One region of the Porticoccus hydrocarbonoclasticus MCTG13d genome, then DNA from elsewhere that is predicted to be linked to it. Evidence: predicted binding sites of a transcription regulator. Region 1 holds the regulator's gene; the other holds the start of a gene.
The links. The regulator sigma-54, encoded in region 1, starts transcription at its own class of promoters, with help from an activator protein. The targets are predictions, from matches to a motif close to TGGCACANNNNTTGCNNT.

Region 1 (3,410 bases):
CTCCGCGTTTAAAGGCAAAGGATTCAAACATGACAGCCATGTCATCTCTGCTGTGGGGGGCAATTTGTTGTTTGATGACATCGCGCAGCTGGTGCAGAGTCATGGTGCTGGTATCAATTCTGCGATCTGCAATTGAGGCAATCGGGTCCAGCAGGGTGGTTTCGAGTTCTATGGCTTCGTGGATATCCACCCGGTCATTGGTGAGGGGGTGCTTGCGACGTGTTTCACTGAAACGCTGGATAATGACGGAATTTCTGGCATCGAGAAAAAGCACTTCATAATTGATGCCCGAATATTTCAGCTCCGCAAGAATTTTTGGTAGTTGGTCAAGGTCTTCGCCCAGGTTGCGGACATCGATTCCCACCGCAATTTTTTCCAGCCAGTGTTGGCTCTTGGCGTTGATGGCTTTCTGAAAAAGACCGGGAAGCAAACTGGCGGGAAGATTGTCAATACAGGTAAAACCGACATCTTCGAGAACGTTCAGTGCGGTACTCTTGCCAGATCCGGAACGCCCACTTACCACCACCAGTCGCATTAGTCTTTCACCTCAGTCACCATCATTGCCGGTTGCTATCCGGAAGAGATCTTGATCACTGCTGGCCTGCCGCAATGCATTGCGAACCGTTTCGTCCTGAAGTAATTCGGCAATGGAAGAGAGGACCTGCAGGTGTTCGTCGTTTTGCTCCTCGGGTACGATTAGTGCAAAGATCAGATCTACCGGCTCTCCATCAATGGCATCGAAATCGACGGCATCAGCCAGTTTGACAAGTGCCCCGGTAATTTTTTCACAGCCTGCCAAACGACAGTGGGGGATGGCAACACCTTCTCCTATCCCGGTGCTGCCCAATCGCTCTCTTGCCAGCAGGCTCTGGTAAAGGTCGTCTGCGTTAACCCCTTCCATGCGTTCTGTCAGGAAGACGGAAAGGTTTTCCAGTACCCTTTTTTTGCTACCGCCCTCGGCGCTGGCAACGGTGTTTTCAGGGGTGAGTACATCAATCAGTTTCATGAGTGTTATCTACCGCGGTTCTTTTCCTTGTGCTTGATCAACTGTCGGTCCAGCTTGTCGGTCAGCATGTCGATAGCGGCATAAAGATCTTCATGCTCGGAATCGGCAAAGAATTCACCGCCGCTGACATGGACTGTTGCTTCAGCTTTCTGGATCAATTTGTCAACTGAGAGAATCACATTCGTGCTGGTGATGCCGTCGTGGTGACGCTCCAGTTTGGATAATTTGGTAGTGACATAGTCTTTGATCGGATCAGTGATATCGAGATGATGTCCGCTGATGTTCAATTGCATGCGGTTCTCCTTAATGGGTGTTAGGTGTTGGGGTTGTAGCGTTTTCTTTCGCTGGAAGAGGGGATACCCATCCCCTCGCGGTATTTGGCAACAGTGCGTCGGGCAACCTGAATACCCATCTCCTGAAGCAGTGCTGTCAGTTTGTTGTCACTGAGGGGCTTGCCCGGATTTTCAGCGCTTACCATTTTTTTCAGCATAGCGCGAATGGCAGTTGATGAACACTCCCCGCCAGCGTCGGTCGAGACGTGGCTGGAGAAGAAATACTTGAGTTCAAAAACACCCTGCGGTGTGTCGATGTACTTTTGGGTGGTCACCCTCGAAATAGTGGATTCGTGCAGTTCCAGTCGTTCGGCAATATCTGCCAGCACCATGGGCTTCATCGCCACGGGTCCCTGTTCCAGAAAGCCCTGTTGTAATTCAATGATGCAGCTGGTGACGCGCATCAGGGTGTCATTGCGGCTTTCCATGCTGCGCAGAAACCATTTGGCCTCCTGGAGGTGATTCTTGAGGAAGGTGTTGTCCTGACTGGAATCGGCTCTGCGAATCAACTGGGCGTACTGTTGATTGATACTCAGGCGAGGGGTGATGTCCTCATTGAGGGAAACTTTCCAGTGATTATCGACTTTGGTGACCCGAACATCGGGTACCACGTACTCGATATCATCGTTTCGAATGGCGTCACCGGGGTTGGGAGACAACGTCTGGATTAGCAGGATGGCACCCTCGAGTATCTCGTGGGACAGACCGGTGATTTTTTCCATTTGTCGAAAATTGCGCTGTCCAACCAGTTCCAGGTGGTCGGTGACGAGCTGGATGGCCTCGTTAATCAGCGGTGTATCCGGAGAGAACTGGTTCAGCTGGATCAGAAGACATTCGGCGAGGCTGGTGGCTGCAACACCAGGTGGGTCAAACTGCTGAATGCGGTGCACTACAGCGAGCACTTCATCCAGCTCAATTTCGTCGTCCAGCGCGGCCCAGATTTCTTCAACCGGTGCCGTCAGCATGCCCCGGCTATCAATTGAATCGATGATTATTTCACCGATCAGGTAATCCTTGGGAGACATCGGCGTCAGATTAAGTTGCCAGATCAGGTGGTCCTGAAGCGACTCTGTGACGTTGTGAACGCTGTCAAAGTCCCGTGTGTCCGCACCGGTGTTTCTAATGGTGGTACTGGGTTGGTAAATATCGTCCCAATTAGCGTCGACTGGCAGGTCAGTGGGTATTTTACTGTCCCATTCACTGCTGTTGAGATCACGGGTTGCACTGTCGATATCTTCATTTTTCCCGGTGGCCGTTTCTGCGGCCAGGTTCTCGGATTCTTCGGCAAGCTCAAGCAGTGGGTTATCGTAGAGGTTCTGCTGGATTTCCTGGTGCAAGTCGAGAGAGGATAATTGCAACAGGCGGATGGCCTGCTGTAGCTGAGGGGTCATCGTCAGCTGCTGGCCGATTTTCAGTTGCAAGCTGGCTTTCATGTTATGACTGCGTATAGAGAGTTGTTACGAAAATGTTCACACGGAAAGTGTAGTCTGCCTCCGGGGGGAGAGACAAGCAAAATGTGTGCCGCTTTGCACAATCGCTGCGCGGTGGTACGTCCCATCAAAGCATAAAGTCTTCGCCGAGATAGATATCCCGTACCTGCTGGTTGGCGACAATATCGGTGGCCTGTCCCTCGGCAATAACCTGTCCTTCACCAACGATATAAGCATGTTCGCAGATATCGAGTGTCTCGCGTACGTTGTGGTCTGTGATCAGGACACCAATACCTATATCGCGTAAATGACGGATGATCTGTTTGATATCGTTGACTGAAATCGGGTCGACCCCGGCAAAGGGTTCGTCCAGAAGAATAAAGGCTGGCTCAATGGCCAGTGCGCGAGCAATTTCCACTCTGCGACGCTCTCCTCCCGAGAGACTCATGCCAAGGGTGTTGCGGATATGGCTGATATGGAACTCCTGGAGCAGCTGTTCCAGCTTTTTCGCTCGCTGTTGTTTGTCGAGATCTTTTCTGGTTTCCAGGATCGCCAGAATATTATTCTCCACGGTCATCTTGCGAAAAATGGAGGCCTCTTGCGGGAGATAGCCAAGCCCTTTTCGAGCCCTGCCGTGCATGG
Region 2 (3,410 bases), 730 kb from region 1:
TAAAATGTATCGAGCGCGTATTTAACTTCAATAATTTCAGGACTCATTGTCGTAGTCTCCCGTGTCTTAAACTGCTTCTACACCGGTTTCACCGGTGCGAATTCGAATGACTTCCTGTAAATCCGAAATGAAGATTTTTCCATCACCAATCTTGCCGGTATGAGCAGCAGAGGTAATCGCTTCGATAGCGCCGTCCACCATTTCATCCGCAAGGGCTAATTCAAGTTTTACCTTGGGCAAAAAATCCACCACATATTCAGCACCACGATACAGTTCTGTGTGGCCTTTTTGCCGTCCAAACCCTTTTACCTCTGTCACTGTCACACCCTGTACGCCAATAGCGGCAAGTGCTTCGCGCACATCATCGAGTTTGAAGGGCTTGACAACTGCTGTAATCATTTTCATTGCATTGCTCCTCAAGGGGGTGGTGGCACCCGGATACCGGGTGCCACCGGTCAATTACATGCTTTTACTAATGGAAAACAACAACGTGCTGTCACACCAGGAAGTATTGAAGCACTCTTCATCGTCCAGCGTGGTATCAATCCAGCTCAGTGCGAAATCCAGACCTTCCCAGGACTTGCCGAGGGTAATGGAGTAGTCGGTATAGCTGTCTTCCCCGTCTGTCAGGAAGGCTTCTTCAGCATCCTTGGGGTCACTGTCGGTACTTTTGTGTTCGAAGTCGTTGTAGCCGGCATGGAAGCCCAGAGTAAACCCGTGGGGCAGCTCAAATCCATAGTCCGCGTAGAGATACCAGAATTCACCGGTTTCCAGGAAATAGTCATCAGAATAGGCGAAACCCAACGTGCCACCCAAGTAGGACAGGCTGCCATAAAATTCCTGGTAGTCGAGATCACGCTTGCCGGTCAGATCAAATTCAGTTGCATCGGAACCGGGATAGTCGTAGTAAAGATAACCGATGTCATAACTAATCTCTTCAGTGAGATTGCCACCGTAACCAAAGTAGTAATCGAGTTCGAGCCCGGCATCGGAACTGTCCGGATCATTGAAGTCGACTTGGGAACCCCAGGTACCCACATACAGTCCGTTATCAAACGCGATATCGAAACCACCTTGCAGGGCAATCTCCGTATCATTTTGTGAAATCCCACGGAACCTGTAATCCGAAGCGATTGTGACGTTGGCAGAGACCTCGTAGGCCTGCGCAACATTTGAAGCCAGGGGGAAGGTCAGCGCCATAGAGGTAACGACCAGAGACTTTTTAAATGCGTTCATATGCTTCTCCAAAATATAAACAACAGCGAAAAATTAAACATGCAATCACGGTTTGCAATTGGTACATCAGCACTTAATGCATTTGGCATGCCAACCTTCAAAAAGCGGTAATTGAACTCCTGCAAAGCGGACACCAACCTTTCAATGCACCTTTTTTGTGCACAAATGGACTAACCAAATCGGTCATCGCACCAAAAAACTTCGCTGAAAGCCCCCACTGCTTACTGCTGCCCGGAAGCAGCCGTAACCTAAAGTGCTCTGTACATACAGAGTGATCTCCTTAAAATAGATCACCACTTATTCGGAGCGGCCCATCAATGCGACCTAACGAGTTCATTAACCAGTTTTTGCACCAACTCAACAATGTCATTACCCCAGGCGCAGAGGCCCTGGGTAGTGACATGCAACAGAAGCTGCGGGCGGCCGCGCTGGCTGCTTTCGACAAGCTGGATCTGGTAACCCGGGATGAGTTCGACGCGCAGCAGGCTGTCCTGAAGCGCAGCCGGGAAAAGCTGGAACAGCTCGAGCAACAGCTCGCCAGACTTGAAGTACAACTGGAAGATCGGCAAGACTAAACGGCCCGACTGCCCCCATACAAAAAAGCACCACCAGATCGACATGCCAGCCAAGGAGGGCCTCCATGTCACTTGCTATCGTCCATACCCGCGCAAAATACGGCATTGATGCTCCCGCTGTGACCGTGGAAGTTCATCTGTCCAACGGACTCCCCGGGCTGTCAATTGTGGGCATGCCTGAAACTGCAGTGAAAGAAAGCAAGGACCGGGTTCGCAGCGCCCTGCTGAATACTCACTTCGATTTCCCCGCCCGTCGCATCACGATTAATCTGGCTCCCGCCGACCTGCCCAAGGAAGGGGGGCGCTTCGATTTGGCGATTGCGCTGGGGGTACTGGCCGCGTCGGCACAAATCCCCGCTGACCGGCTCGATCGATACGAAGTCATCGGTGAACTGGCGCTGTCGGGAGACCTGCGTCCCGTGGAGGGGGTGCTGCCAACCTCACTGGCCTGCGGAAAGTCGGGGAGATCCCTGATCTTGCCGGCCATGAACGCGGAGGAAGCGGCCCTGAGCAGCAAAACCCGGGTTATCGCCGCCACCCATCTGCTCGAAGTCTGTGCACACCTGAATGGCAATCAGCCGATTGAGCCCCTTTCCTGCGGCACCAGGGCAAGTATTGGTGAAACTGGGGGAGATATGGCCGACATCATCGGTCAGCACCAGGCCAAACGGGCACTGGAAATCGCTGCTGCCGGCGGGCACAACCTGCTTTTCAGCGGTTCTCCGGGGACGGGCAAAACCATGCTGGCCAGCCGGCTCACCAGTATATTGCCGCCATTGCAGGAGCGGGAAATGCTCGAGGTCGCCGCCATTCATTCAGTCGCAGGTCGCGGCTTGCGGGATACGCTTTACAACCCGCCTTTTCGCTCGCCCCATCATACGGCATCTGCAACAGCACTGGTGGGTGGCGGCAGTGTGCCCAGGCCGGGGGAAATCTCCCTCGCCCATCACGGCGTATTGTTTCTGGATGAATTGCCTGAATTTCCCCGACGGGTCCTCGAAGTACTGCGTGAGCCACTGGAATCCGGCGAAATCATGATTTCAAGGGTCCAGGCCCAGACTCGATTTCCGGCGGCATTCCAACTGATTGCGGCAATGAACCCCTGCCCCTGCGGCTACTACGGCAGCCAACGCTGTCGCTGCACCCCCGACCAGATACACCGCTACTCCGATCGCATCTCCGGGCCATTGCTGGATCGCATCGACTTACAGATAGAAGTCCCGCCTCTGCCGGGCGACCGGCTGGTTGAAGGAAAAACCGACGGCGACTGCAGCACGGATATCCGCAACAGGGTCATGGCGGCCCGCCAGCGGCAGCTGACCCGGGCGGGAACAATCAATGCCCGCCTCTCCAGTCGGGATGTGGCTGCCTTTTGCGCACTTGACCAGTCACAAAAAACCCTGCTCAATCGGGCGGTAGAGCAGCTCGGTTTATCACCCAGAGCATTTCATCGTATATTAAAAGTGACCCGAACCATTGCAGACCTCGACAACAGTGCCGCAATCACTATGGACCACCTCACTGAAGCCCTCGGCTACAGGCTCAGACTGAGTCATTGATTTGCCATCAACAAACGGCTGCCACAAAAATGACCTCTGG

Region 2: U740_RS00770 (TorF family putative porin) is a predicted target of sigma-54. The motif match lies at 1,312-1,329, and genes of this name have one in related genera.

The regions. Positions count from the first base shown of each region.
Region 1 is NZ_JQMM01000001.1:884,551-887,960, forward strand. It holds gene rapZ (RNase adapter RapZ) at 1-535, opposite strand, end outside; gene ptsN (PTS IIA-like nitrogen regulatory protein PtsN) at 548-1,006, opposite strand; gene hpf (ribosome hibernation-promoting factor, HPF/YfiA family) at 1,012-1,299, opposite strand; gene U740_RS04260 (RNA polymerase factor sigma-54) at 1,320-2,771, opposite strand; gene lptB (LPS export ABC transporter ATP-binding protein) at 2,896-3,410, opposite strand, start outside.
Region 2 is NZ_JQMM01000001.1:157,961-161,370, forward strand. It holds gene U740_RS00760 (ammonium transporter) at 1-47, opposite strand, end outside; gene U740_RS00765 (P-II family nitrogen regulator) at 67-405, opposite strand; gene U740_RS00770 (TorF family putative porin) at 460-1,236, opposite strand; gene U740_RS00775 (accessory factor UbiK family protein) at 1,554-1,811, shown strand; gene U740_RS00780 (YifB family Mg chelatase-like AAA ATPase) at 1,877-3,370, shown strand.